4 regions of the Streptomyces sp. NPDC005791 genome follow, and region 1 is predicted to be linked to each of the others. Evidence: riboswitches for the same ligand, from Rfam matches in the RefSeq annotation. Region 1 holds a riboswitch; each other region holds the start of a gene.
What was found. Region 1 has a riboswitch for cobalamin ahead of ACFYSH_RS08450 (energy-coupling factor ABC transporter permease). Riboswitches for the same ligand answer to the same signal wherever they lie in the genome.
Positions count from the first base shown of each region.

Region 2: another riboswitch for cobalamin. It lies ahead of ACFYSH_RS13955 (ABC transporter substrate-binding protein); the one in region 1 lies ahead of ACFYSH_RS08450 (energy-coupling factor ABC transporter permease).
Region 3: another riboswitch for cobalamin. It lies ahead of cobN (cobaltochelatase subunit CobN); the one in region 1 lies ahead of ACFYSH_RS08450 (energy-coupling factor ABC transporter permease).
Region 4: another riboswitch for cobalamin. It lies ahead of ACFYSH_RS31640 (cobalamin biosynthesis protein); the one in region 1 lies ahead of ACFYSH_RS08450 (energy-coupling factor ABC transporter permease).

Region 1 is NZ_JBIAIP010000003.1:291,009-298,228, reverse strand. It holds gene ACFYSH_RS08465 (pyridoxal-phosphate dependent enzyme) at 1-568, shown strand, start outside; gene ACFYSH_RS08460 (aminotransferase class V-fold PLP-dependent enzyme) at 574-1,779, shown strand; gene ACFYSH_RS08455 (class I SAM-dependent methyltransferase) at 1,856-2,611, shown strand; cobalamin riboswitch at 3,280-3,464, shown strand; gene ACFYSH_RS08450 (energy-coupling factor ABC transporter permease) at 3,494-4,204, shown strand; gene ACFYSH_RS08445 (energy-coupling factor ABC transporter substrate-binding protein) at 4,201-4,557, shown strand; gene cbiQ (cobalt ECF transporter T component CbiQ) at 4,564-5,313, shown strand; gene ACFYSH_RS08435 (ATP-binding cassette domain-containing protein) at 5,310-6,176, shown strand; partial or broken gene ACFYSH_RS08430 (hypothetical protein) at 6,181-6,812, opposite strand.
Region 2 is NZ_JBIAIP010000006.1:108,714-115,933, reverse strand. It holds gene ACFYSH_RS13965 (ABC transporter ATP-binding protein) at 61-894, opposite strand; gene ACFYSH_RS13960 (iron chelate uptake ABC transporter family permease subunit) at 891-1,949, opposite strand; gene ACFYSH_RS13955 (ABC transporter substrate-binding protein) at 1,982-3,049, opposite strand; cobalamin riboswitch at 3,080-3,267, opposite strand; gene ACFYSH_RS13950 (hypothetical protein) at 3,344-3,505, opposite strand; gene ACFYSH_RS13945 (acyl-CoA dehydrogenase) at 3,511-5,361, opposite strand; gene ACFYSH_RS13940 (carbohydrate kinase) at 5,407-6,354, opposite strand; gene ACFYSH_RS13935 (type B 50S ribosomal protein L31) at 6,465-6,728, opposite strand.
Region 3 is NZ_JBIAIP010000004.1:96,848-104,067, forward strand. It holds gene ACFYSH_RS09970 (IclR family transcriptional regulator C-terminal domain-containing protein) at 166-921, opposite strand; gene cobN (cobaltochelatase subunit CobN) at 995-4,594, opposite strand; cobalamin riboswitch at 4,659-4,800, opposite strand; gene cobG (precorrin-3B synthase) at 5,080-6,387, shown strand; gene ACFYSH_RS09985 (precorrin-8X methylmutase) at 6,441-7,067, shown strand; gene ACFYSH_RS09990 (precorrin-2 C(20)-methyltransferase) at 7,064-7,220, shown strand, end outside.
Region 4 is NZ_JBIAIP010000024.1:7,014-14,233, forward strand. It holds gene ACFYSH_RS31620 (cobyrinate a,c-diamide synthase) at 1-399, opposite strand, end outside; gene cobO (cob(I)yrinic acid a,c-diamide adenosyltransferase) at 393-1,001, opposite strand; gene ACFYSH_RS31630 (putative cobaltochelatase) at 1,001-3,028, opposite strand; gene ACFYSH_RS31635 (cobyric acid synthase) at 3,025-4,590, opposite strand; gene ACFYSH_RS31640 (cobalamin biosynthesis protein) at 4,587-5,531, opposite strand; cobalamin riboswitch at 5,660-5,789, opposite strand; gene ACFYSH_RS31645 (hypothetical protein) at 5,969-6,193, opposite strand; gene ACFYSH_RS31650 (inorganic phosphate transporter) at 6,206-7,220, opposite strand, start outside.

The DNA of each region.
Region 1 (7,220 bases):
AATGCTGACGCTTGTCCGGCGGTGCGGGATCCTGGCCGGACCGACCGGCGGAGCGGCCTACTTCGGAGCGGTCCGGCACCTTCGGGACATCGGTCCGCAACTCACCGAACCCGCGACAGCCGTCTTCATCGTGTGCGACCGCGTCGAGAGCTATCTGAGTTACATCAGAAAACGCCGCCCTGAACTCCTGGGCCAGCGGCCGCGGAACAACTCGGCTGCGTCCGTGTCTTCCGAGGAGCTGGAAGGAACGGCCGTCGTAGAGGTCGCCGAGGCACAGAAATGGATGGCGGCGGAGAAGCCCCTGGTCGTGGACATGCGCAGCTCGTACGCCTATGCGGCCCTGCACATCGAGGGGTCGATCAACATCGTCGACGAACTGTTCGACGATCTCGTCCGCGGCGGGCTGCCGTTCAGCAAGTCCCAGCCGGTGCTCCTGGCGTGCCCCGTCGGTGAGAGGTCCCTGCAGTACGCGGCGCTCCTGACCCGCATGGGCCATCCGGATGTGCGCAGCCTCGCCGGGGGCATCATCGCCTGGCGCGATGCCGGCGCACCGTTGGTGCGGGAGTGACCCGCGTGCCGGGCGATGCGACCGACGTGGATGAGGAGGACCTGACCGCCTGGAACACCGCCCTCCGCGCGCAGTTCCCGATCGTGGCCGGTCAACCCGGTCTGGCCTATCTGGACAGCGCCGCGACCGCGCAGAAGCCGCAGGCGGTCCTGGACGCGGTCCAGGAGTACCTGACGACCTCCAACGCGAACGCGGGGCGCGGTACCTACCCGTGGGCCAACAGGACGACGAGCCTGATCGAGGAGACCAGGGCGCGGGTCAAGGCCTTCCTCGACGATCCGGATCCGGACACCTCGGCGGTGCACTTCGTCAGTGGGACCACGGAGGGGCTGCGCCTGGTGGCCCTGGACTGGCTGGTCCGTGAACTCCGGGACGGGGACGAGATCATCGTCCCCTTCGCGGATCACGAGGCGAACGTGTCGCCCTGGCTGGAGACGGTCGAGTCGCTGGCCCGCCAGGGCACTCGTGTCACGGCCCGTGAGATGCCCTACCAGGCCTCGTCCGGTGACTACGACACGGAGGCGCTCGCCGAACTCGTCTCCTCCCGCACGCGCTTCGTGGCGGTGACCCACGTCCACCACGTCTACGGCGGAGACATGAACGTGCACCGGATCCGCCGGGCGGTGGGACCCGATCCGGTGATCTGTATGGACGCTGCCCAGAGCGTCGGCCATCTGCCTGTCTCCATGAAGGCACTGGACGTCGACTTCGCCGTCTTCTCCGGGCACAAGGCACTGGCGCTGCCCGGCTCCGGAGCGGTCTGGTCCCGTGGCGTGCGCGGGGCCCCCTTCACGCCGCGCGGCTGGAGCGGCACACCGAACACCGTGGGCATCGTCAGCCTGAGCGCCGCCCTGGACTGGCTCGACCGGGCCGGGCCGGCGCGGATCGCACGGTGGACCGCGGAGCTGACCGCCCGGCTGACGGACGGGCTGCGCACGCTGACGCCGTATGAAGTGGTGGGGTGCCAACTGAGTCTGGCGGAGGAATCCTCGGTGCAGCAGCGACACGGCATCGTGACCTTCAGGCACCGGGACATCGATGCGGCCGACCTCGGATTCATCCTCTTCAGTCACGGGTTCATGGTGCGGGCGGACGGCCTCTGCCAGGGCCCGGCCGGTGAGAACCGCAGCTCCGTACGGGTCAGTCTGCATGCCTACAACAGCCGGCACGAGGTAGACCGGTTGCTGGAGGTGCTCACCGAGCTGACCTAGTGCCGATGACAATCGTTTTCACCTGTAGATTCGGGGTCACGTAGCGGAACCGAGTGCGTAGAGGTGGTACAGCAAGATGAGCGTGAGCATGTCGACGGCCCAGCTGTGGGTGGACCGCTGGGAACAGCAGCAGCAGCGGTACGCGATCGACCGGGAAGAACGCTTCACCGTGGTCGCGGATGTGGTGGAACACGTGACGGCCGGTCACGCGACCCCACGGGTGCTGGATCTGGGCTGTGGACCCGGTTCGCTGCCCGCGCGGCTGATCGAGCGCCTGCCGCAGGCCGAGATCGTGGCCGTCGACATGGACCCGCTGCTGCTGGCACTGGCCCGCGCCCGTCATCCGGACGCCGCCCGGTACGTCGAGGCCGTGATCGGCGAAGAGGGCTGGACGAGCGCCCTCGATCTCCAGGAGCCGGTCGACGCGGTCGTGTCCACCACCGCGCTCCACTACCTCCCCGAAGGGGTGCTGCGGAACACGTACACGGAGCTGACCGCGCTGCTACGGCCCGGCGGGGTACTGATCAACGCGGACCACCTGTCGCAGGACGGGGCCGGGTTCGCCGAGATCGCCGAGTTCGTCGGGGTCCGCCGGGCCGAACGCCGGCACGCCTTCGATCACGAGGACTGGGAGGCGTGGTGGTCCGCCGTCGAGAGCGATCCTGAGCTGACGCAGCTGTGCGCCGAGCGCCGTAAGCCGGGCTTCGTCCACGCCGACTGCGCCGTCACGCTCGGCCGGCACGTCGAACTGCTGGCCGAAGCGGGCTTCGGCCATGCCAGCCCGGTCTGGCAGGTGGGCAACAGCTACGTGCTCGTCGCCATCCGGCAGTAGGCCGTGAGGGCCGGGGCGACGCCGCCCCGGCCCTCACGGGCAACCGTCACCTCTGGGCGTACCTGAGATGGGGAGCGACGTCCTGCCCGGCGAAGGCTGAACTCGGCGGCCCGTCCGGCGGCGAACCAGTGAAGGGCAGGTCCCGCCGCCCGCGCCGGGAGCCGGCGGTGCAGGACCGGGAGAGCCGCGAGCCGACGGTGGGCCGCCCGCATCCACGACCGGATCACGGCCCTGCCCGACGGGTACGCCACCGAGGCGGCACGGACGTCACCTTGTCCGATGGCGAGGCCCGACACCTGTCCGTGGGCCTTGCTCGCCGACGCCCCCGCCCCCGCCCCCGTCCTCGTCCCCGTCCTCGTCCCCGTCCTCGTCCCGGACGAGGCCACCGCCTACGCCGATCCGCACTCCGAGGCACTGACCCAGGACACATGGTCCGAACGGCCCGGGGCCGCATCCCGCTGGTATCGCGCACGGACTGGCGACGATCCACACCGCCGACCTGATCGTGGTCCTGGAAGGAGGACGCCTCACAGAACAGGGCCATTGCGTGAACCTGCTGCCCCGGGACGGTCGTTACGCCCGGCGGGCGCACCGCTCGGCCTACGTCCGCGGCCCACCGAGGTCGGCCGGTTCCGGCTCGTGAGCTTGTCTTCGCGCCTCGCCCGGCACTACTGTCTCCACGCCTTGGTGAACGGGAAATCCGGTGTGATGCCGGTGCGGCCCTCGCCACTGTGATCGGGAAGTCCGGCTCCGGCCCTCGCGGGCAGCCACTGGGTCCTTGTGACCCGGGAAGGCGGAGTTCGGGCGGTGGTACCCGTAAGCCAGGAGACCGGCCAAGGCACTTCAACCATCCACGAGGTGCTGGAGAGGGTCTGCTGAGCCATGCACATAGCCGAGGGTTTTCTGCCTCCGGCGCACGCGATCGCCTGGGGTGTCGCGTCCGCGCCGTTCGTCGTCCACGGAGTCCGGTCACTGACGCGTGAAGTCAGGGAGAATCCTGAGAGCACGCTGCTCCTGGGTGCCTCCGGAGCCTTCACCTTCGTACTTTCCGCTTTGAAGATCCCTTCCGTGACGGGGAGTTGTTCGCACCCCACCGGCACGGGCCTGGGGGCCATCCTGTTCCGCCCGCCGATCATGGCGGTCCTGGGCACCATCACTCTGCTGTTCCAGGCGCTCCTGCTCGCCCACGGCGGTCTGACCACGCTGGGGGCCAACGTCTTCTCGATGGCGGTGGCCGGGCCCTGGGTGGGGTACGCGGTCTACAAGCTGCTGCGCAGGTACGGCGCGGCGCTGATGGTGGCGGTGTTCTTCGGCGCGTTCGTCGCCGACCTGTCGACCTACTGCGTCACGAGCGTGCAACTGGCGCTGGCCTTCCCGGACCCGAGCAGCGGGTTCGTGGGCGCGCTCGGCAAGTTCGGCTCCATCTTCGCGGTCACCCAGATCCCGCTCGCGGTGAGCGAAGGGCTCCTGACCGTTCTGGTCATGCGGCTCCTCGTGCAGTCCAGCAAGGGAGATCTGACCCGGCTCGGCGTGTTCCTCGCCGGCAAGCGGGACCGGACCAGGACGGCCGAGACCGAGGCGGTGGCGCGATGAACAGGAACACGAAGATAAACGCTCTTCTGCTGCTCGTCGTGGCCGCGCTGGCCGTCCTGCCCTTGGCCCTCGGCCTCGGCGACGACGAGAAGGAACCGTTCGCGGGCGCCGACGCCCAGGCCGAGACGGCGATCACCGAGATCGATCCCGCATACGAGCCCTGGTTCTCCCCGTTGTACGAACCGCCCTCCGGCGAGATCGAGTCGGCGCTGTTCGCCCTCCAGGCCGCCCTGGGCGCGGGTGTCCTCGCCTACTACTTCGGCCTGCGACGCGGGCGTCGTCAGGGCGAGCTGCGCGCGACCGCGCAGCGGGACAGCGGCGGCGCCGGGGAGCCCGCGGGCCGGGGGAACTGAGCGCGCGTGCTGCCGATCGACGCGGCGGCGCACAGCAGTCGCTGGCGCCGCCGCCATCCCCTGGACAAGGCCGTACTGGGTCTGGGACTCACGGCTCTGGCGATCTCGCTGCCGCCCTGGCCCGGAGCCGCACTGATCCTTCTCACGGCTGTCGCCGTGCTGCTGGGGCCGGCCGGTGTGCCCGCCCGCCGACTCTGGCGGGCCTACCGGGTTCCTCTGGGTTTCTGTGTCACCGGGGCGGCCACGCTTCTCGTGCAGGTCGGCGGGCCGGAAGGACTCGTGACCCTGGCCGACGGCGGGCCGGCCCGTGCCGGGGAGCTGCTGCTTCGCACCTCGGCGGCGTCGCTCGGGGTCCTGCTGTTCGCCTTCACCACCCCCATGTCCGATCTGCTGCCCCGCCTGGTCGAGGCAGGGGTGCCCGCTCCGGTGGTGGACGTCGCCCTGGTGACCTACCGCATGAGCTTCCTGCTCCTCGACTCCGTACGCCGTGTGCGGGAGGCCCAGGCGGCCCGGCTCGGACACACCACCCGGGCGGCCGCCTGGCGGTCCTTCGCCGGACTCGGAGCCACCGCGTTCATCAGGGCCTTCGAACGCGCGGCACGGCTCCAGACAGGGCTTGCCGGGCGGGGCTACGACGGAACCCTGCGTGTCCTGGTGCCCGCGGCCCGCGTCTCCGTCCGGTTCATGGCCGTGAGCGTCACACTGCTCGCGGCCCTCACCGCCCTGACCTTCGTGCTGGAAAGGCTTGTGTCATGAGCGAATCCGTGCTGCTCGCACTGCGGGACGCGTCCTTCGCGTACGAGGACGGTCCTGCCGTACTCAACGGCCTCGACTTCGAGGCGTACGAAGGACGTGCGCTCGCCCTGCTCGGCCGGAACGGCAGTGGGAAGACGACGCTGATGCGGCTCCTCAGCGGCGGGCTGCGTCCGCGCGTCGGGCAGCTGACGGCTCTGGGCCGCCCGGTCACGTACGACCGCAAAGGGCTGACCCGGCTGCGCACGACGGTCCAACTGGTGGTGCAGGACCCGGACGACCAGTTGTTCGCCGCGTCCGTCTCCCAGGACGTGTCGTTCGGACCGCTGAACCTCGGGCTCTCCGACGCCGAGGTGCGGGCCCGGGTGGACGAGGCGCTCGACGCCCTCGACATCACCGCTCTGGCGGACCGGCCCACCCACCTGCTCTCGTACGGGCAGCGTAAGAGGACCGCCATCGCGGGCGCGGTCGCGATGAGGCCCCGCGTGCTGATCCTCGACGAGCCGACCGCCGGGCTCGACCCGGACGGCCAGGAGCGGCTGCTCGCCACGCTCGGTACCCTGCGCGAGAGCGGCACCACCGTCATGATGGCCACCCACGACGTCGACCTCGCCCTGCGCTGGGCCGACGACGCCGCTCTTCTCACCCCCTCCGGTCTCCACGCCGGGCCGGCGCCCGCGATGCTGGCCCGGACGGATCTCCTGGGGGCAGCGGGGCTGCGGCTCCCGTGGGGCATCGCGACCGCCCGACTGCTGCGCGAACACGGCCTGCTGGACGCCACGGCGCCTGGTCCCCGTACTCCCGAGCAACTCGCGGGCCTCATCCCGCCGGCCGTCGGCAAGGGGCAGGTCCCCGGCCGCTCGTGAGAGGTCAGATCAGCCGGAAGAGGTCGCCGGCAGCGTGGACGTCGGTCAGGTCCTCGATCCCGCGGAGGCTGTCGCACAGGGCGTCCAGGACCGAGCCGGGCCCGGAGGCCTGGGGGGCGCCGATGCCCACGCCGAAGGAGCTGAAGCCCAGCGTGTGCTTGGCGTCGTTCCAGCTGCGCATCCACTGATCGCTGACGTCGCACTCCCCCTCGGTGATCATCACGATGTCGCCGCGCGCCGGCGCCCCTCGGAGTTGAACTCCTCCTCCAGCAGCTTGACGGCCGCGGCGAGCGGGGTCCGGAACTCGGTACCACCGCCGAAGAAGTGCTCCGCGAAGTCCAGGACTTCGGTGATGCCGGCCGGCTGGGAGCCCGGGAAGCGGCACACTCTCACAGAGTCGGACGAGGAGAAGAGGATGCCGACGAAATCACGGCGGAACCGGCCGATGAGATCCGCGAACCGCCCCAGCCGGCCCGAGCGCAGTCGCTCGGCGAGCTGGGCACGCAGGTCGAACGGCATCCGCTCCGGTTCGCCCGGTCCCACACCCCACGCGCGCATCAGCTCGGCCTCCCCGCGGGACTGCTCGGCGGCCTCGGCCGAGGCGCTCCGTGCCGCTGCGCGGATGCCGGGAGCCGCGCGGGGCCGGTGCGACTCACACACCGGCGGCGAGGAGATCGCCATTCGCCATTGCCCTCCCGAAATGAGGGAAACGGTATGAGGGGACGCTCTCCTGACGGCAGAAGCAGCTTTCCCACCCGTCGGACCGAACCGGGTCTTCGGCATCCGCGGCAGGTGCCGGAAGGCAGCTGTCACCTTGACCCTGCGAAAGACACCTCCCGGAAACCGCCACGGCCTCCGTCTGCCTTGCTGCAGCCGTGCACGCGGACACGAAAGGCCGGCCGAAGCGATGGAGAATCGCGGCGTGCGCATCATTCATTTCCGTACGGGCTTGGCCGCACGTGTCGATATCGGCCGTGCACAGGCAGTCGACTTCCTCGGTCCATCAGGGAGTGCCCGGCCCGTACTCCCACGTCCGCACCACCG
Region 2 (7,220 bases), on a different contig from region 1:
CCCTCACACAGACAGCGGCGAAAGGCCGCACCACAGCAGCGAGGGGCGGACCCGGATGGTTCACGGGCCCGCCCTCTCGTCGTGCCTGCGCCGTCCGTGGACGGCTTCTCCCGGCAGGAACCGCACCGACGGGCGTCCGTCGGGCCCTTCCGGCCGCACCACCGCGCGTACGCGGTAGACATCGGCGACGAGTTCCTCGGTGATCACCTCCGAGGGTGTGCCGGCGGCCACCACACGGCCTTCCTTCATGACTGTCACCCGGTCGCAGAACATCGCGGCCAGATTGAGGTCGTGCAGCGCGATCACCGCGGTGACGGGCAGCGCGGCCACCAGGGACAGGAGTTCCAGCTGGTGTTGGATGTCCAGGTGGTTCGTGGGTTCGTCCAGCAGCAGCTCACGGGGCTGCTGGGCCAGGGCGCGGGCGATCTGGACGCGCTGGCGTTCACCGCCGGACAGGGTGTGCCAGGACTGCCCCGCGCGGTCGGCGAGCCCGGTGTGGGTCAAGGCCTCTCGCACGGCGGCCTCGTCCTCGGGCCCGGGCGCGGACCAGGCGCGCCGGTGCGGGATGCGGCCGAGGCGTACGACGTCCAGCACACTCAGATCGACCTGGGTGACCGCGTGCTGGTCGACGACGGCCACCCGGCGGGCCACACCGCGCCGGCCGGTCTCGGCGAGAGTGCGGCCGTCGAGGGTGACGACGCCCGCGCCGGGGGTGAGTACGCCCGCCATCACCCGCAGGAGCGTGGTCTTGCCGGAGCCGTTCGGTCCGAGGAGTCCGACGGTGGTGCCGGGCGGCGGCGCGATGCTCACGTCGTCGAGGACGATCCGCCCGCCGGCTTCCCTGCCGACCCGCGCGGCCCTCAGGCCGTCGCCGGGGGTGCCCGCCCGGGTCATCCGTTTCTCCTCGTGCGGTAGAGGACCAGAACGAAGGCGGGCACCCCGATGAGGGAAGTGACGACGCCGACCGGAACCTCCTGCGGGTCCAGGACGGTCCTGGCCAGGGTGTCGACCCAGACCAGGAACACGGCTCCGGCGAGCGCCGTCACCGGCAGCAGCCGCCGGTGCCCGGACCCGGTCAACGCCCGGGCGGCGTGCGGCAGGACGAGGCCGACGAACCCGATGGCGCCCGCCGAGCTGACGAGGGCCGCGGTCAGCAGCGCGGTGGTGCAGAGCAGCACGATCCGGGTGCGGGCCACATGCACCCCGAGGGCTGCCGCCGCGTCCTGCCCGAAGGCGAAGGCGTCGAGGGTACGAGCATGGCCGAGGCAGACCAGCAGGGTCACGGCGAGCACGGCGGAACACATCCACACATCGCCCCAGCCGACCCCGCTCAGCGAACCGAGCAGCCAGAACAGCACACCCCGGGTCTGTTCGGCGTCGGCCGCCGTCATCACGACGAAGGAGGTGAGTGCGGAGAAGAGCTGCATGGCCGCGACCCCGGAGAGGACCACCCGGTCGGTGGAACCGCCGAGGACGTGGCTGAGCAGCAGGACGAGGGCGAACGAGCAGAGGGCCCCGACGAAGGCGCCGCCCGAGATCGACACCGCTCCCCCGCCGACGCCCAGGACGACGACGACCACCGCGCCGGTGGACGCCCCGGAGGAGACACCGAGGACGAACGGGTCGGCGAGCGGGTTGCGCAGCAGCGACTGCATCACGGTGCCGCACACCGCGAGTCCGGCCCCGCACACCGCGGCCAGCAGGGTGCGGGGCATGCGCAGGTTCCAGATGATGCCGTCGCGTATGGGGGTCAGGCCTGCCTCGGTGAGGCCGAGGTGGGAGGCCACCGCGGACCAGACGTCGGGGACGGAGATACGGGCGGGCCCGATCGTGACGGCGACCGCGACGGACAGGAGCAGCAGGGCGAACCCGGCGCCCCACAGGACACCGTCGCGCAGCAGCCGGGCTCCTGCGGCCGCACCGGCCGCGGGTGGCTGCTCCAGGCTCATGTCCGGAGCGTGCAGAGCGTGTCCGGTCTTCGTCACCCCGCGAGCCCGAACGAACGCAGACCCGCGGCGACCTGCTCCACGCCCTCCACGGTCCGGATGGACGGGTTCATCGCCTGGCCGCTGAGCAGGACATACCGCTTGTGCCGGACGGCGTCCATGTTCTTGGTGGCGGGGTTGGACTCCAGGAACTCGATCTTCTTGGCGGCGCTCTCGGCCGTCTGCGACTTACGGGTCAGGTCGCCGATGACCAGCACGTCGGGGTTGCGGTCGGCGACGGTCTCCCAGTTGATCTGGGGCCATTCCTCGTGGGTGTCGTCGAAGACGTTCTCCGCGCCGAGTTCCTCGGTGATGATGCCGGGGGCTCCGCAGCAGCCGGCGAGGTAGGGGGCCTCGGCGTTGGCGAACCAGTAGAGCATCGTGGTGCCGGAGGCGTCCATGCCCTCGGTCGCCTTGCCGATACGGGCCTCGAGGCGGGCGACGAGAGCGTCGCCCCGCTCGGGGACGCCGAACACCCGGGCCAGCTCGCGCACTTCGGTGTAGACGCTGTCCATGGTCAGACGCTTCGTACGGGAGCCGTCGCCGCTGCCGCTGTTGTCCTTGGCCGTGCAGTCGGACGGCGAGACGTAGGTCGGCACACCGAGGTCCTCGAACTGCTCGCGGGGAGCCACACCGCCCTTGCCCAGGGTCGATTCGAAGGAGGCGCTGACGAAGTCGGGTTCCTGGTCGAGGACCTTCTCCGAGGAGGGACGGTTCTGCGCGATGCGGGGAACCTTCGCGTCGGCCTTCTCCAGGCCCTTCATCACGGGGTCGGTCCAGGTGGAGGTGCCGGCGATCCGGTCCGCCAGGCCCAGGGAGAACAGGATCTCCGTCGACCCCTGGTCGAGGGAGACCGCGTGCCGCGGGGCAGCCTCGACGGTCACGGTGCGCCCGCAGTTCTTCAGCGTCACCGGTTGACCGGCGCCGCCCCCGCTCTTCGCGGCTGTGGTCGATCCGCTGCCGCCGCAGGCGGTCAGCAGGACGAGTCCCGCGAGGAGCAGGGTGGTTCGGCGTACGGTGCTGGCTATGGGCGGCACGGAGTCCCTCGGCGTCTCTGGGCTCATGCGCGAAGCCCGTTACGGTGTTCCGCCTCCGGAACGGAAGCGGGTGCCAGCAGGTCTTCGGACTCGGGTTCGTCCGGACGGAGCGCCTTCCCGGTACACCCGAGGGTGTCCCAGTGGCAGTGGCCCCGCCCGTCCCCCTCACCGCTGCGCGTCAGCTCCGGATTCGCACCGGATTCCCTGACTCCACGTGGAGTGTGACTGGCTTCTGCAAGTTATCACGCGGCGCGGCGCGGGCCTCGGGGGCCGACGGCCGGTACGGCGCGCGGGCCCCCTCCGTACCGGCCTTCGGGCGGGTCAGCCCTTGGGGTGAACCGATTCGCCGCCTTGCGTCCACGGCTTCGCGCTCCGGCGGGCGAGCACGGACACCGCGCCCCAGTAGGCCAGCAGAACGCCGCGCAGGACCAGGATCTCCAGGCTCTCCCCCAGGCGGCCGTACAGGGTCTGTCCCCTGGTCACGGCGCTCATCGGGCGTCCGCCGGGCCCGTGTTCCAGGGGCCGCGGGGATCGTCGTACGCGTTCGCGTAACCGGGTCCGGCGATGGGCCAGTCGGCGAGCAGGGCCTCGGGCAGGGCGAAGGATTCGGCCAGTTGCGGGGAGTGCGCTGCGACGGCCGCGATCAGCTGCTCGGCGGTCTCCGGCAGGGCTTCGACCTGATCGCCGCTCAGGAGGCCTGCGGCCAGCAGGTCACCGCTGTTGCGGGCCACCCATTCGACGGCGAACAGCCGCTCCAGTTCTCCCAGCCGGTCCTTGGCGTCCCCCTCGGGCAGCGCCGCGCGGGCCTCCGCGTAGGCTGCGGCGGCCTCCTGGTACGCGTATGCCTCGACCCCGCGCAGGGCGGGGCCCGAGGCCGCGTTCCACCGCTCGAGGAGGTCGGCGTCGGGCGCCCGCTGCGCGCGCTCCCTCGCCCGGGCGAACCAGATGTCCTGGAGCGCGGTGAGGAGCCGGCCCAGGAAGCGCGGGTCGGCCAGGTCACCGGGGCTCGGGCCCCGGCCCGGGGCCTCGTCCTGACGGGGCTCGGCGGCGAAGAGCATCTCCGCCGCGGCCTTGGCGTACAGGGCGATGTTGTCGCCCTCCGCGGTGATGGCCCCCTCCACCCCTGTGACGAGTTCGGTCATGCCGTTGTTCTCCAGCAGGGCCTGCGCGCCGCAGCGTTCGCGGCTCTCGACGATGACGTCACGAGCCCGCCAGGTGATCCACGCCTTGGCGACGTCGACGAGTCTGCCGGCGTCCCTCCGGCCGTCCTCGCCCGTGCAGGCTTCCCACCGCTGCTGGGCCCGGCGGTGGAGGAGGCTCATGGCGAAGACCGTGGCCATGGCGGAGGCGAGCGGCCCGTGGTGGGTCCGGTGCGCGTTGACGGGCAGGGGCGGCGCGCCCCGCGTCCCGGAGATCAGCCGGTGACCGCCGTAGCGCACGGCGACGGCGAGGGTCGCGCGGGCCGAGCCCGCCGCACAGGCGCTCATGGACACGCGGCCGGGGACGACCCGTCCGATCGAGGTCAGAAAGCGCCGCCGCCTGTCCCCCGGGCCGGTCCTGAACTCCCCGGGGACCTCGCTCTCGTCGCCGCGTTCCAGCAGGGCGTCCCGCGCCACGAAGAGCCGGTCGAACGAGGTCAGGCAGTGGTCCACCGGACTTCCCATCCGGGCCGGGAGACGCCGCACGCGGACGCCCGGCAGTGTCTCCTCGTCGTCGGTGAGCGGCACCAGGAAGAGACGTACCCCGTGGTCGGATCCGTCGGCCACCAGACGAGCGGCGACCAGCCCGGACTTGGCTCCGCCCGCCGGGCTGGTGTTGGGCATGAACTTCTGGGCGCCCGCGTTCGGGGTGTGCAGGACGAAGCCGTTCCTCTCACGGTCGTAGGTCGCGGTGGTCTCCATGGCCGAGGCGTTGTTGCCGTGTGCCACCTCCGTACAGAGGAAGGTACCGATGCGCCGCATCGTCAGATAGTCGGACAGATCGCGACGGTCCGCGCACGCGTGGTCGAGGAGGCTGCCGAGGAAGAGGTTGTAGTGGATGCCCGCCACGGTGGTCAGCGCGGGGTCCACCGGGCCGAGCCAGGCGTGCAGAGCGGCCAGCGCCCGGGAGTCGGCGGCGAGGCGTGCCCCGCTGTCGAGGGAGAGGTTGAGGATCCGCAACCGGTCGTAGGCGAGCTCCAGTCGCTCCTCGGGCGTTCCGCCGGCGGGGCGGCGGAACGGTTCTGTGCTGATCAGCCGCTGCCAGAATCCGTGCTCGCGGCGGAATTCCGGGCCGAGGAGGACGCCGGTCAGCAGATCGGTGGTGGACGGGGGAGGGTTGGTGGTAAGGGTCACGGTCATAACGAAATCAACGACCGCGGTACGGGCGAGGACACCCTGGCCGCCCTACCGCTCCGGGACGGGCATGCTGGTCAGAGCCGCTGCGAGCTCGTGCCCGTCGGGAGGCAGCGCGCCGGCCCGTGCGACGGTCACCGCGGCCGAGGCCACGGCGTGGCGCAGCACGTCGTCCAGGACGGCGGCGTCCAGGGTGCGCAGACGTGCGCGGCCTGCTGCTCCGAGCAGTCCGTGCGAGGCCAGGGCGTGCAGGGCGCCCGACATGAACGCATCGCCCGCGCCCACCGTGTCCACGACCCGTACGGGCGGTGCGCCGATGCTCACCGTCACGCCCGGCAGGAACGCCGTCGCCCCACCGGCGCCCCTGGTGACCAGGACGACAGCCGGTCCGGAACCCAGCCACCGTTCGGCGGCCTCCTCCGGGGCCTCGTCCGGATACAGCCAGCGCAGGTCCTCGTCGCTGGCCTTGACGATGTCGCTCAGCTCCACGCAGCGCTCCGCCCGGTCCACGGCAGGGGCGTGCTCTCCCATCAGCGCGGGCCGCACGTTGGGGTCGTAACTGATGGTCGCCGCACCCCGGAGCGACCGGACGAGGTGCAAAACGGTGTCCGCGCCGGGCTCCAGGGCCGTGGCGACCGATCCGGTGTGGACATGCTGGGGCGGCTCCCGGAGCTGCACCGGGCCCAGCGCCCAGGTGATCTCGAAGGTGTAAGCGGCCCGGCCCTGGTCGTCGAGGTCCACCGTGGCGGCCGGGGTGGGCGCACCGCTCCCGTCGTCGAGGATCCGCACCCCGGCCGAGGCCAGGTGGTCCCGGACAAGCCGCCCGCCGGGGTCCGGGCCGAGTTGGGTGACCAAGGTCGTGCTCCGGCCGAGGCGGGCCAGGCCGTACGCGACGTTCGCGGGGCTGCCGCCGGGATGGATGCGGTCCGGCGTGCCCGGCAGCCGGACGATGTCGGCGACGCATTCACCGATGACCAGCAGGTCGGGGCTGTCGGGCATGGGCAGGGGCTCCTGGAGGACGCGGGCGGTCGCGCCCCGGGGGCGCGACGGTGACGAGGCACACTGCCGCCGATTCTGCCCGTGCCCGGGGAACCGTGGTGCCCCGGGGCTCAGGAGGCTTCGCCGCGCCCTTCGTCGCCGTAGCGCCGTTCGAACTTGGCGACCTGGCCCTCGGTGTCGACGACCCGCGCCCTGCCGGTGAAGAACGGGTGGCTCTCGGCGGAGATCTCCACGTCGATGACGGGATAGCTGTTGCCGTCGTCCCAGTCGATCGTCTGCTCGCTCGACGCGGTGGAGCGGGTCAGAAAGGCGTACCCGGCGGAACGGTCACGGAAGACCACGGGACGGTACGACGGGTGCTTGTCCTGTTGCATGTCTGCTCCTGGGAGAACGGGGATCTCGGTTCCCGGCTTCAGGCCAGCCTTTCCAAGGGCGCGCCCACGCGCGATCCGGGACGTCCGTACGGAGCAGGGGTCAGCCGTCGACGTCAACGGTGGCGGCACCGGTCGGCGGGGCGGCGGCTCAGCGGCGGACCACAGCAGCGCTGCCGCCCACGGCGCGACGGCTCCGGGCAGCCGGCGGGGCACGGCCGCGTCGCCCGGCGAGGTGACGTAGTGCACGGCCTGCCGGCGGCGCTCGCGTCCGTCGCGGTGCTCCGCCTCGGCGACGGAGGCGTACGCGGCGAGCACCTGCGGGTGCTCGCCGGTCGAGGCCGACGACTCCCCCGTCCTGACCGGCGGTTCGCCCGCGGTGGCGGGGCCGTTAGCCGCAGCAGGCCGAGCGGCCTCAGGCGCAGCGGTCGGTGAGCGCCTTCTGTGCCGCCGGATCGCGCCCGGGGCCACGTGCGCTATGTGTGGCGTCGCTGT
Region 3 (7,220 bases), on a different contig from region 1:
CCCGTTCCGGCCACTACCACAACATCGGGACAGACAGAAAAGACGAAAGGGTGCAGTTGCCTCCCGCGCCTGTGCTTTCGCTGTGAGGAACGCCATACGGGTCGTGTGCGTCCTGCGCGCCACGCGTCCGCCCTCCGCAGCCACGGGGCCCCGCCGGCGAGACGGTCAGAGGGGGAAGGAGAGGTCCCGGCTCACCCGGTCCGCAGCGGACAACAGCGCCTCGCGGACCTGCGTGGTCCGGTACATCCTGTCGGCTCTGAAGGAGATGCCGAGCGAACCGAGCGTGCCCCCGCTGTACACGGGCACCGCGATACAGACCGTGCCGAGGGAGTACTCCTCGCGGTCCATGACGGACGGAGTCGGCAGCGCGTCGAGCCGCTGGATCAGCTCCTCGCGGTGGGTGATCGTGTGGGGCGTGAGGTCGTCGAGCAGGTGCCGGGAGAAATACTCGCCGCGCGCCTTCTCGTCCAGCTCGCGCAGGACGCACTTGCCGAGGGCGGTGGCGTGACCGGCTTCCTCGAAGCCCACCCACAGGTCGACCCGGGGCGCCTGGGGTCCGTCGACGATCTCGGCGACACGGATCTCGCCGTCCTCGTACAAGGTCAGATAGGCGGCGGCCGCACTTTCGTCCCGCAGGGCGGCCAGGGCGGGCCGGACACCGGCGAGCCGCCCCTCCCCGCGGTGAGCGGCGCGCAGCCGGTCGACCGTGTCACCGATGACGTACCCGCCGTCACCGAGCTCGGTCAGATATCCGTCCCGGGTGAGCGCGCGCAGCAGGGGCCCTGCGGCGTCCGACTCCAGTCCCGCCTCGCGCGCGAGCTGCGCCGCGGGCGCCCCGGCCGCGTGGGCCCCCGCGGCTTCCATCAGGCGGAACGCACGCTCCACGGAGGTGAGGAGCTCGGAGTTCGGCTGATCACCCATCTACCCAGCGTGGACCTGACGCGGGGAGGCAGCAACGGGGAGCGCCCTCCCCGCACCCCGCCTCGGCGGCCGGTCAGTCCTCGCCCTCCAGGTCGCCTTCCGTCTCCAGGAAGACCTGGCGCAGCGCTTCGAGCACCGCCGGGTCGGGCTTCGCCCACATACCCCGGGACTCGGCCTCCAGGAGGCGCTCGGCGATGCCGTGCAGCGCCCAGGGGTTCGCCTGCTGGAGGAACGCGCGGTTCGTCGGGTCCAGGACGTACGCCTCGGTCAGCTTGTCGTACATCCAGTCCGCGACCACGCCCGTCGTCGCGTCGTACCCGAAGAGGTAGTCGACCGTCGCCGCCAGCTCGAAGGCGCCCTTGTAACCGTGGCGGCGCATCGCCTCGATCCACTTCGGGTTGACCACCCGGGCGCGGAAGACCCGGGACGTCTCCTCGACCAGGGTGCGGGTGCGGACCGTCTCGGGCCGGGTCGAGTCGCCGATGTACGCCTCGGGGGCGGTGCCCTTCAGCGCGCGTACGGTCGCGACCATGCCGCCGTGGTACTGGAAGTAGTCGTCCGAGTCCGCGATGTCGTGCTCACGGGTGTCGGTGTTCTTCGCCGCCACCGCGATCCGCTTGTACGCCGTCTCCATCTCGTCCCGGGCCGGACGCCCGTCCAGCTCACGGCCGTAGGCGTAGCCGCCCCACACCGTGTACACCTCGGCGAGGTCGGCGTCCGTACGCCAGTCGCGGGAGTCGATCAGCTGGAGCAGACCGGCACCGTACGTCCCCGGCCGGGAGCCGAAGATGCGGGTGGTGGCACGCCGCTCGTCGCCGTGCTCGGCCAGGTCGGCCTGGGTGTGGGCGCGTACGAAGTTCCGCTCGGCGGGCTCGTCGAGGGAGGCGGCCAGGCGGACGGCGTCGTCGAGCAGGCCGATGGTGTGCGGGAACGCGTCGCGGAAGAAGCCGGAGATCCGCAGCGTGACGTCGATGCGGGGGCGCCCCAGCTCCTCGTACGGGATCGGCTCCAGGCCGGTGACCCGGCGCGAGGCGTCGTCCCAGACGGGGCGTACGCCGAGCAGCGCGAACGCCTCCGCGATGTCGTCCCCCGCGGTGCGCATGGCGCTCGTGCCCCACAGGGACAGGCCGACCGAGGTGGGCCAGTCGCCGTTGTCCGCGCGGTAGCGCTCCAGGAGCGAGTCGGCGAGGGCCTGGCCGGTCTCCCAGGCGAGGCGGGAGGGGACCGCCTTCGGGTCGACGGAGTAGAAGTTGCGGCCGGTCGGCAGGACGTTGACCAGGCCGCGCAGCGGGGAACCTGACGGACCGGCGGGGACGAAGCCGCCGTTCAGCGCGTGGACCGCGTGGTCCAGCTCGTCGGTCGTCGCGGCGAGGCGGGGCACGACCTCCCGGGCGGCGAAGTCGAGGATGTCGGCGACGGCCTGCGGGCGTCCCGCGGCCACACCGGCGACGGCGGCGGGGTCCCAGTCCGCGTCGTCCATCGCCTGGACGAGCGCACGGGCCTGCTCCTCGGTCTCGTCGGCGGCGGTGCGGGTCGCCGCCGACTCGTCGAGGCCGAGCGCCTCGCGCAGGCCGGGCAGCGACGCCGTACCGCCCCAGATCTGGCGGGCGCGCAGGACGGCGAGGACCAGGTTGACGCGGTCCTTCCCGGCCGGGGCGCTGCCGAGGACGTGCAGGCCGTCGCGAATCTGGACGTCCTTGATCTCACAGAGCCAGCCGTCGAGATGCATGATGAACTCGTCGAAGCCCTCGTCCTCCGGCCGGTCCTCCAGGCCCAGGTCGTGGTCGAGCTTCGCGGCCTGGATGAGGGTCCAGATCTGGGCGCGGACGGCCGGGAGCTTGGCCGGGTCCATCGCCGCGATCTGGGCGTGCTCGTCGAGGAGCTGTTCGAGGCGGGCGATGTCGCCGTAGCTGTCGGCGCGCGCCATCGGCGGGACGAGGTGGTCCACGAGGGTGGCGTGCACGCGGCGCTTGGCCTGGGTGCCCTCGCCCGGGTCGTTGACCAGGAACGGGTAGACCAGCGGCAGATCGCCCAGCGCGGCGTCGGGGCCGCAGGCGGCGGACAGGCCGGCGTTCTTGCCGGGCAGCCACTCCAGGTTGCCGTGCTTGCCCAGGTGGATCATCGCGTCGGCGCCGAAGCCGTTGTCGTCGGCGGACGCGGCGATCCAGCGGTAGGCGGCCAGGTAGTGGTGCGAGGGCGGCAGATCGGGGTCGTGGTAGATCGCGATCGGGTTCTCGCCGAAGCCGCGCGGCGGCTGGATGAGGATCAGCAGGTTCCCGCGACGAAGGGCGGCGAGCACGATGTCGCCCTCCGGGTTGCGGGACCGGTCGAGGAACATCTCGCCGGGCGCCGGGCCCCAGTGCTGCTCGACGGCCTCGCGCAACTCGGCGGGGAGCGTGGCGAACCAGCGGCGGTAGTCGGCGGCGGGGATGCGGACCGGGTTGCGGGCCAGCTGCTCCTCGGTCAGCCACTCCTGGTCGTGACCGCCGGCCTCGATCAGCGCGTAGATCAACTCGTCACCGTCGCCGGAGACCAGGCCCGGGATGTCCTCCTCAGGCCCGAAGTCGTAGCCCTCGGCACGGAGCCTGCGCAGCAGGGCGACGGCGCTGGCGGGGGTGTCGAGACCGACGGCGTTCCCGATGCGGGAGTGCTTGGTCGGATACGCGGACAGGACGAGCGCGATCCGCTTCTCGGCGGCCGGGATGTGGCGGAGCCGCGCATGGCGCACGGCGATCCCGGCGACCCGGGCGGCGCGCTCGGCGTCGGCGACGTACGCGGGCAGACCGTCCTCGTCGATCTCCTTGAAGGAGAACGGGACGGTGATCAGACGGCCGTCGAACTCGGGGACGGCGATCTGGGTGGCCGCGTCCAGCGGGGAGACACCCTCGTCGTTCTCCTCCCAGGCCGCGCGCGGGCTGGTGAGGCAGAGCGCCTGGAGGACGGGTACGTCGAGGCCGGTGAGGGCGCCCGCGTCCCATGACTCGTCGTCGCCGCCGGCCGAGGCGGTGGCGGGCTTGGTGCCGCCCGCGGCGAGGACGGTGGTCACGATGGCGTCCGCGGCGCGGAGTTCGTCGATGAGCTCGGGCTCGGGGGTGCGCAGCGAGGCGACGTACAGCGGGAGGGGGCGTGCGCCCGCGTCCTCGACGGCGGTGCAGAGCGCCTCGACGAACGCGGTGTTCCCGCTCATGTGGTGGGCGCGGTAGTAGAGCACCGCGACCGTCGGTCCTGTGACGTCCCGGGCGGTCCGCTCCAGCGGACCCCACGCGGGGGCCGGGGCGGGCGGCTCGAAGCCGTGGCCGGTGAGCAGCACGGTGTCGGAGAGGAAGCGGGCCAGCTGTTCCAGGTTGGCGGGGCCGCCGTGCGCGAGGTAGGCGTGCGCCTCCGCCGCGATGCCGATGGGCACCGTGGAGGCGGCCATCAGCTGGGCGTCGGGGGCCTGTTCACCGGTGAGGACGACGACGGGCCGACCGGTGGCGAGAACCTGGTCGAGCCCCTCCTGCCAGGCGCGGACACCACCGAGGAGACGCACGACGACGAGATCCGTGCCCTCCAGGAGCTGCGGCAGGTCCTCGGCGGAGAGCCGGGACGGGTTCGCGTAGCGGAAGCCGACCGGGCCGCCGGAGGCACGGGCGCTGAGCAGGTCGGTGTCGGACGTCGACAGGAGCAGGATCATGCGGCGTCAGTCCTTCCCCGGGGTGTCCACGCCCCGGGCGGTGTCGGATGGGGGTCCTGGGCGGAACCGGGACCTCGGGGACGGGAGTTCCTGACTCGCACGGCCGGACGGCCGGGCTCACAGTGGCGGGACCGCGCCGGAATCTCACCGGGCTTCCTCCCATGTCGCCGTATGGCGATGGCGGACCCAACGGACCGCCGCTAGTGCCGCATCAGCCAAGGTTCGCCCCGTCGCGACGCCCGGCACGCACTCTCGCCGCACCGGCCGAAAGCCCGAGTACATCCAGTACAAGGGCTTCCGGCCGGCACACCGACAGCACGCACCTGACGCCGCTCCTTGACGGGCAAACCCTGACTGACGCGGCACTAGGCATAGTAGGCGGCGGGTGGGGGGTCCTGACCAGACGGCCCCCGTCCTGACCGGGGCGGCGGTGGGTGTCCCGTAGGTCACAGTGACCGTCGGGGTGTGCCACGGTCACGGTCGGTATGCTCGCCGCCATGTCCGCCTCCTCCCTTCCGTCCCGGTCTCCGGGCGACGCGTGTGCCCGGAGCAGCGGTGACGCCTGCCCCGGCGCACTGCGGCTGCACCGGGCGGACGACGGTGCGCTGGCGCGGATACGCATACCCGGCGGGGTGTTGACGCCCCACCAGGCAGCGGCGCTGGGGCAGGCGGCCGAGCGCTTCGGTGACGGTGAGCTGCATCTCACCTCCCGTGGGAACGTGCAGCTGCGCGGGCTCGCCCCCGACTGCGGTGCGGAGCTGGCCGGATTGCTGAGCCGGGCCGGGTTGCTGCCCTCCGAAGCGCATGAGCGCGTACGCAACGTGGTCGCGTCCCCGCTCTCCGGGCTGGACGGTCTCGGGTCCACAGACCTCAGACCGTGGCTGACCGAGCTGGACCGGCTCCTCTGCGGAAACGACCGGACCACAGCACTCTCCGGACGCTTTCTGTTCGCACTCGACGACGGCCGGGGAGACGTGGACGCCATCGGCGCCGACCTCACACTCCTGGGCCGCGCCGACGGATACGCGCTGCTGCGCGTCGGGGACGGTGACGCCGCTCTCCGCGTCCCCTCCTGCGACGGCCCCCGCGCCGCGATCGTCGCCGCCGAGGCCTTCCTGGACGCGGCCCGGGACACCGGTGCCTGGCGGGTGCGGGACCTGCCGCACGACGCGACGGCCGCGCTGCGCGACAACGTCGTACGACGGCTCCGGCAGGCCGGGATCGCCGGCGCACCTGAGTCCCGTCCCCGCCCTCCCGGCACCACGGCCCCGGAGCCCGGCCGCGTCCCGGACAACGGCCGGGAGGCCGCGCTGTCCGTCGGCGTACCGCTGGGGCGGCTGGACCCGGCGCAGTGGCGGTTGCTGGCCCGCGGCGGCGAACTCCGGCTCACGCCCTGGCGCGGAGCCGTGGTCACCGGCATCGCACCTCACCTCGCGGACGGCCTGCTGGGGGAGTTCTCCGAGGCCGGTCTGATCACCGGGCCCGACTCCCCGTGGGCCGGTGTCGGGGCCTGCATCGGACGGCCCGGCTGTGCGAAGTCGCTGGCCGACGTACGGGCCGAGGCGGGGGCCGCCGTCGGCCCTGCCGGACGGCTCCCTGTGTACTGGTCCGGATGCGAACGCCGCTGCGGCCACCCCCACGGGGAGTGGATCGACGTGGTCGCCACCTCCGGAGGAGGACACCGGATCTCCCATGTGCGGGGAGGCCTGAGCACCGAGGCGGCAACGGTCCGGGACGACGACCCGGTCGTGCTCGCCGCGACCGTGGCGGCCGCCCGGGGCGCGCGCGTCTGAGCACCACGCACCACCCCCTGTCCGACCGGTTCGATGAAGAAAGCGACAGCACTGTGCACCAGTACGAGAAGGACGGACCGGCGATCTACCGCCAGTCCTTCGCCACCATCCGCGCGGAGGCGGATCTGGCAGGGCTGCCCGCCGATGTGAGCCAGGTCGCCGTCCGCATGATCCACGCCTGCGGCATGGTCGACCTCGTACGCGATCTCGCCTTCTCACCGAACGTGGTGGCCGATGCCCGCGCGGCCCTGCGCTCCGGTGCACCGATCCTGTGTGACGTGGCCATGGTCGCCAGCGGTGTCACCCGCAAGCGGCTGCCCGCGGACAACGAGGTCATCTGCACGCTGTCCGACCCCACCGTCCCCGCGTTGGCCGCGAAGCTCGGCACCACCCGCAGCGCCGCCGCCCTCGAGCTGTGGCGGGACCGGATGGAGGGCGCGGTCGTCGCCGTCGGCAACGCGCCCACCGCGCTCTTCAGGCTGCTGGAGATGATCGAGGAGGGCGCCCCGCGCCCCGCCGCCGTCATCGGTGTGCCCGTCGGTTTCATCGGGGCCGCCGAGTCCAAGGAAGCCCTGGCCGTCCACCCGTCCGGGCTGGAACACCTCGTCGTGCGGGGCCGCCGCGGCGGCAGCGCCATCGCGGCCGCCGCCCTCAACGCCATCGCCAGCGAAGAGGAGTGAGCGTGCCCGAGCAGCAGCACACCGGCACCACAGGGCGGCTGTACGGGGTCGGGCTCGGCCCCGGAGACCCGGATCTGATGACCGTACGCGCCGTGCAGATCATCGGCGAGGCCGATGTCGTCGCCTACCACTCCGCCCGGCACGGCCGCTCCA
Region 4 (7,220 bases), on a different contig from region 1:
GGCAGCGACCGAACGCGACTGCGAGGACGCGTCGACGACCAGGACGACGGGTGCCCGCAGCAGCTTGGACACCTGGGCCGTGGAGGCGAGTTCACCCTGTCCCGAGGCACCGTCGTACAGCCCCATCACACCTTCGACGACGGCGAGGTCACAGCCGCTCGCACCGTGTCCGAACAGCGGGGCGACGAGCCCGGGCCCGCACATGTACGCGTCGAGGTTGCGCCCCGGGCGGCCGGTGGCCAGCGCGTGGTAACCCGGATCGATGTAGTCGGGCCCCACCTTGTGCGGGGACACCGCGAGGCCACGCCCCGCGAAGGCCGCCATCAGGCCCGTGGCGACCGTGGTCTTGCCGCTGCCGGACGCCGGTGCGGCGATGACCAGACGAGGAACACTCACCACTCGATGCCTCTCTGGCCCTTCTGGCCGGCGTCCATCGGGTGCTTGACCTTCGACATGTCGGTCACCAGGTCGGCGGCCTCGATCAGCTTCTGCGGGGCGTTCCGCCCCGTGATCACCACGTGCTGCGTGCCCGGACGGTCCCGCATCACCTCGACGACCTCGTCGGTGTCGATCCAGCCCCAGTGCATCGGGTAGGCGAACTCGTCGAGCACGTACAGCTTGTACGTCTCCGCCGCCAGGTCACGCTTGACCTGCTCCCATCCCTCGCGTGCCTTCTCCTCGTTGTCGGAGTTGTCACCGTGAATGCCGCGCTGGACCCACGACCAGCCCTCGCCCATCTTGTGCCAGTCGACGGTGCCGCCCTCGCCGCTCGCACCGAGCACCTTCAGCGCGTTCTCCTCGCCGACCTTCCACTTCGCCGACTTCACGAACTGGAACACCCCGATCGGCCAGCCCTGGTTCCAGGCCCGCAGCGCCAGCCCGAAGGCCGCCGTCGACTTGCCCTTGCCGATGCCCGTGTGGACGAACAGCAGCGGACGGTTACGCCGCTGACGTGTCGTCAGTCCGTCGTCCGGTACCGATACCGGCTGTCCCTGTGGCATCAAGCGGCCCTTCCCGCAGCGGTGATGTTCTTGACCAGCCCGGCGATCGAGTCGGCGCGCAGTTCGTCGAGCGTGACCGCGCCACCCCCCAGGTCCCGGGCGAGCTGTGCGGCGAGGCCGAGGCGTACGAACCCCGACTCGCAGTCCACGACGACGGACGCGGTGCCTTCGCAGGCGTGCAGCCGCCCGGCCCGCGCCGCCAGCGCCACCGGGTCGACACCCCCCGTCGCCCGGCCGTCCGTCACGACCACGAGCAGCGGCCGGCGCGACGGGTCGCGCAGCCGTTCCACCCGCAGTACGTCGTGCGCCTTGAGCAGTCCGGCGGCCAGCGGGGTCCGTCCACCGGTCGGCAGCGACTCCAGCCGTGCGGCCGCCGCGTCCACCGACGAGGTGGGCGGCAGCGCCACCTCGGCGTCCCTGCCCCGGAAGGTGACCAGCCCGACCTTGTCCCGCCGCTGGTACGCGTCCAGCAGCAGCGACATCACCGCCCCCTTGACGGCGGCCATCCGTTGCCGGGCCGCCATCGATCCGGAGGCGTCCACGACGAACAGCACGAGGTTGCCCTCGCGCCCCTCCCGCGTCGCCTGCCGCAGATCGTCACGCCGTACGACGAGACCCCGCCCCGACCGCCCGCGCGACCGCTGGTGCGGCGCCGCCGCCTGGACGGTCGCCGCCAGGTGCAGCTTCGTCAGCGCACCCTCGGGCCGCCGCGACCCGGTGGTCCGGCCGTGCTCGGTGCGCGCCCGCGACCGCCGCCCGGCCGCGCCCTCGCCCAGTCCTGGCACGCTCAGCATCTTCGTGCGGAACGGCTCGCCCGCCCGCACCGGCTGCTGTTCCCCGGCGCCGCCCGGCGTGGGCGCGTCCCCGCTCCCCGCCCCGTCCGGTCCGGGCGCGTCGGTGCCGCCGTCGTCGGGGCCACCCGCATCCGTGCCGCCGTTGCTCTCGGGGCCGCCGCCTTGTGGGGGCACCCCGCCGCCACCGGGCCCGTCGGGGTCCGGCTCGTCGTCGCCTTCGCCGTCCGCCGCGTCCTGGAGGGCCTCGTCCAGCTTGTCCTCGTCCAGCCCGGGCGCGTCGAACGGATTGCGCCGCCGCCGGTGGGGGAGTGCCAGGAGCGCGGCCTGCCGTACGTCGTCCTCGGCGACCTCCTCGCGGCCCGCCCATGCGGCCAGCGCCGTCGCGGTGCGGGCCATGACGATGTCGGCACGCATCCCGTCGACCTCGAACGCCGCACACGTCGCCGCGATCTGCCGCAACACGCCGTCGCCCAGCACCACGTGCGGGAGCAGGGCACGCGCGGCGACGATCCGCTCACGCAGCGCCGCCTCCTCGTCCGCCCACCGCGCCGCGAACCCGGCCGGGTCGTCGTCGTAGGCGAGCCGCCGCCGCACGACCTCCACACGCAGATCGGTCTCACGCGAGGCGGCCACCTCGACGGTCAGCCCGAAGCGGTCCAGCAGCTGGGGGCGCAATTCGCCTTCCTCGGGATTCATGGTCCCGACCAGCAGGAAGCGTGCCGCGTGACGGACGGAGACACCTTCGCGCTCGACGTACGAGGCGCCCATGGCCGCCGCGTCGAGCAGCAGGTCCACCAGGTGGTCATGGAGGAGGTTGACCTCGTCGACGTACAGGATCCCGCGATGGGCGTCGGCGAGGAGACCCGGCTCGAAGGCCTTCACACCCTCCGAGAGCGCCCGCTCGATGTCGAGAGCGCCGACCAGCCGGTCCTCCGACGCGCCGACCGGAAGCTCCACGGTCCGCGCCGGACGCGACACGCCCGTACCCGTCTCATGGGGGCCGTCGGGACACGCCGGATCGGGCGCACCGGGGTCGCACGAGAAACGGCACCCCGCCACGACCGCGACCTCGGGCATCAGGGCGGCGAGCGCCCGCACGGCGGTGGACTTGGCGGTGCCCTTCTCCCCGCGTACGAGAACCCCGCCGACGGCCGGACTCACGGCGTTGAGCAGGAGCCCGAGCCGCAGATCGTCCTGCCCCACGATGGCGGTGAAGGGATACGGCGTACTCACAGTGCCTCCTCGGTGATGTGCGCTTGCGGGCCGACACGTTCCGCCCCGGCCCCCGCCGCCGGGGCCCCCGGCGGCACGAACGGCAGCCCCTCCGGCGCCCCCGCCTCGATCAGCCGCCACAGCGCGTCCGTGTCGGCGTGCTCCTCGATCAGATCCCCCAGCCGGTCCAGCTGCTCCTCCCGCAGCGCACCGAAACTCGTGTCCGGTGCCGGGACGAACCGCCGCCCCGCGGCCCGCGCGACCTCGCCGAGGAACGCCCGCCGGAACGCGTCGCTCTCCAGCGACCCGTGCCAGTGCGTCCCCCAGACCGAACCCACCCGGCACCCGTCCAGGAACGGCTCGCCGCCGGCCACCTCGGCGACCCCGTGGTGGATCTCGTACCCCTCCACCGGCTCCCCGAGCGCCGTCCCGACGGGCCGGGCCAAGACCTTCTCCCGGCCGAAGCGGACCCGCACCGGCAGCAGCCCGAGCCCGTCGACCAGACCTGCCCGCGACTCCACGTCGTCCTCGATGCGCTCCCCCAGGACCTGGAACCCGCCGCAGATCCCCAGCACCGGCCGCCCCTCGGCGGCCCGCCGTCGCAGCGCGTCGGCCAGCCCCCGCTCGCGCAGCCACGCCAGCGCCTTCACGGTGCCCCGCGTCCCGGGCACGACCACGAGGTCCGCGTCGGCGAGCTCCTCCGCCCGGTCCACGAACCGCACCACGACACCCGGCTCGGCCGCCAGGGCGTCCACATCGGTGAAGTTCGACATCAGCGGGACGGCGCACACCGCGACGCGCAGCACGTCCGCACCGTGCGGCGGCGCCACGACCGATTCCCGTACGGCGCCGCGCATCGACACCCGCAGTCCGTCCTCCTCGTCGATGCCCAGACCGTGGGCGTACGGCAGCACCCCGTACGTACGCCGGCCCGTGAGCCCGAGGAGCATGTCGAGACCGGGCTCCAGCAACGACACGTCACCACGGAACTTGTTGACGAGGTACCCGGCGACCAGGGACTGGTCCTCGGGGCTCAGCAGCGCCGTCGTGCCGAAGAACGAGGCGAACACACCGCCCCGGTCGATGTCCCCGACCACCAGCACGGGAAAGCGCGCGGCCCGGGCGATGCCCATGTTGACGATGTCCGTACGCCGCAGATTGATCTCGGCCGGACTGCCCGCGCCCTCGCAGATCACGGCGTCGTACGTGCCCCGGAGCTGCTCCAGACAGTCCACGACCGTCCCCAGCAGCGCCTCCTGGCGCCCTCCGTGGTAGCCGCGCGCACTCATCTCGCCGACCGGCTTCCCCATCAGGACGACCTGGCTCGACCGGTCACCACCGGGCTTGAGCAGCACCGGGTTCATCAGCGCCGACGGTTCCACCCGGGCGGCCTGCGCCTGCATCGCCTGGGCCCGGCCGATCTCCGCGCCCTCCCGGGTGACGAACGAGTTCAGCGACATGTTCTGCGCCTTGAACGGTGCGACCTTCACCCCCTGGCGCACCAGCCACCGGCAGATCCCGGCCGTGACGACACTCTTGCCCGCGTCCGACGTGGTTCCCGCGACCAGCAGCCCGCCGCTCATCCGTCTCTCCGTCCCATGGCCAGCCGTCCCGCCGCACACACGGCGAGGGCCAGCACACTCACCCGGCGCGACAGCCGCACCGCCCGTTCGACGTCCGTGACCCGCACGTCCCGGCCCGCCTCGCCGTTGAGGACCGGCCGGTGCTCGACCCGCCCGCCGTACGCGAGGGTGCCGCCGAGCCGTACGCCGAGCGCGCCCGCGAACGAGGCCTCCACCGGGCCCGCGTTGGGGCTGGGATGCCGGCCCGCGTCGGCCCGCCAGGCCCGGACGGCCGCGCGCGGACGCCCTCCGGCGGCCACGGCGAGCACGGCGGTGAGCCGGGCTCCGGGCCAGCCGGCGACGTCGTCGAGCCGGGCCGATGCCCAGCCGTAACGCCGGTAGCGGGGCGACTTGTGGCCGACCATGGCGTCGAGGGTGTTGACGGCCCGGAAGGCGACGAGCCCGGGCACCCCGCCGAGCGCGCCCCACACCAGTGCGCCCACGACGGCGTCCGAGGTGTTCTCGGCGACGGACTCCACCACCGCGCGGGCGATCTGCTGTCCGTCCAGTGCCTGCGGATCACGGCCGCACAGATGCGGCAGCCGCTCCCGGGCCGCTTCGATGTCCCCGGCGGCCAGCGCCCCGCCGACGGCGCGCGCCTCGCGGCCCAGCGAGGTGCCCCCGACGACGGACCAGGTGGCGGCGGCGGTCAGCGCCACGGCGGCTGCGGGACGGTTCCGCACGGCACGGGCGGCCAGCGCGGCGGCGCCCGTGGCACCCCCGGCGCAGACGAGCGTGTGCAGGGCGCCCCAGCCGCGGTGATCGCGCCACAGACGGCTCTCGGCACCCGCCGCGGCGCGCCCGAAGGCGGCGACGGGGTGACCCCGCCGGGGATCACCCAGCAGCAGGTCGCCGATCAGGCCGGCTGCGGCGCCGTACGCGAAGATGCGGTCGGCTCTCACCGCTCAGCCGGCCGTCGCGCCTCGAAGGACCATCACGACGGGTGGTGTGGTGACCGACGCAGGGCAGCCAGGCATGGCGTATGTCCTCACTCAGGGTCCGCGCCCTGGTTCGACGTGACCGGCGACGAGAGTCTCCTGGCTTCCGGATCCGCAGGTCCTCCGGCCTTCCAGCCCGCGGTGGCGGGCCGTGACTTCCGTGTGGAGGCTGCTCCCCGGTGACAGTGGCGGGACCGCGCCGGATTCGCACCGGCTTCCTCTCCTGTCGCCGTAAGGCCGGCTGGGCCGGCCTCAATGGCTACGGCAGTCCACCATGCGCCGCGAACGCCCGTCAACCTGCCGCTGACCTGCGAGGCTGCGGAACCGGTTCGGTGTGCTCAGACGCACGCCGGCCGGACACACCCGTGGTGTGTCCGGCCGGTGACTGCCCCGCGTGGAGGTCAGGCGACGATCAGATAGATGCCGTACGCGACCGCCGCCAGGCACAGCCCGAAGCAGGCGTAGGCGCCGGTGCGCGCGAGGACGCCGGCCCCGCCGCCGCCCTGCGCCGTCGGCGTCTGCCTGGCCAGGCCGGTGATGCCGAGGGTGAAGAGGCCCACCAGTGCGACGGTGATCACGAGGCTGACGCCGAAGACGGAGGCGAGAGCTGCCCAGTCGATGTTCATACGGATCTGTCCTTACACCGTGGCCGGCCGGGCCGGATCGGCCGGGGTCTCGGCCGTCGCGGCCGGAGCGTGGATGGTGGTCTTGAGCTCGGTGGCGGCCACGCCGACGGGCGGCGGGCTGACGGCCGCGATGGCGGTCGTGACGACGCCCACGGGCTCGTCCCCGGTCGCGTTGACGTTGGTGTGGTCGACCGGCTTGCGGCGCGACAGCATCCAGATGGCGCCGGAGCCCGCGACGAGCAGGACGGCGACCACGGCGACGCCCCAGGGGCCCTGCTTGGTCAGGAACTCGGCACCCGCGGCGACCAGGCCGGCGGCAGGCAGTGTCAGCCCCCAGGCGATGAACATCCGGGTGGCGGTGGACCAGCGGACCACGCCTCCCTTGCGTCCGAGGCCCGCGCCCATGACGGCACCGGAGCAGGACTGCGTGGTGGAGAGGGAGAAGCCGAGGTGCGAGGAGGCCAGGATGACCGTGGCGGCGCTCGTCTGGGCCGCGAAGCCCTGCGGCGGACGCAGGTCGGTGAGGCCGCTGCCCATGGTGCGGATGATGCGCCAGCCGCCGAGGTAGGTGCCCAGCGCGATGGCGATACCGGCGGAGGCGATGACCCAGACCGGCGGGTTGGAGCCGGGGGCGAGGACACCACCGGTGACCAGCGCCAGGGTGATGATGCCCATGGTCTTCTGCGCGTCGTTGGTGCCGTGGGCGAGCGAGACGAGACCGGCGGAGGCGATCTGACCGGCGCGGTACCCCTTGGCGGTCGACTTCAGCTGGGCCGGATCCGTGATCTTCCGGTTCAGGCGGTACGTCAGCTTCGTCGCCAGCAGCGCGGCGATACCGGCGACGACGGGCGCGGCGATCGCGGGCAGCAGGACCTTCGTGACGACGGTGCCGCCGTTGATGGAGGACCAGCCGGCCGACATGACCGCGGCGCCGATGAGGCCGCCGAAGAGTGCGTGGGAGGAACTGGAGGGCAGGCCGACCAGCCAGGTCAGCAGGTTCCACAGGATGGCGCCGACGAGCGCGGCG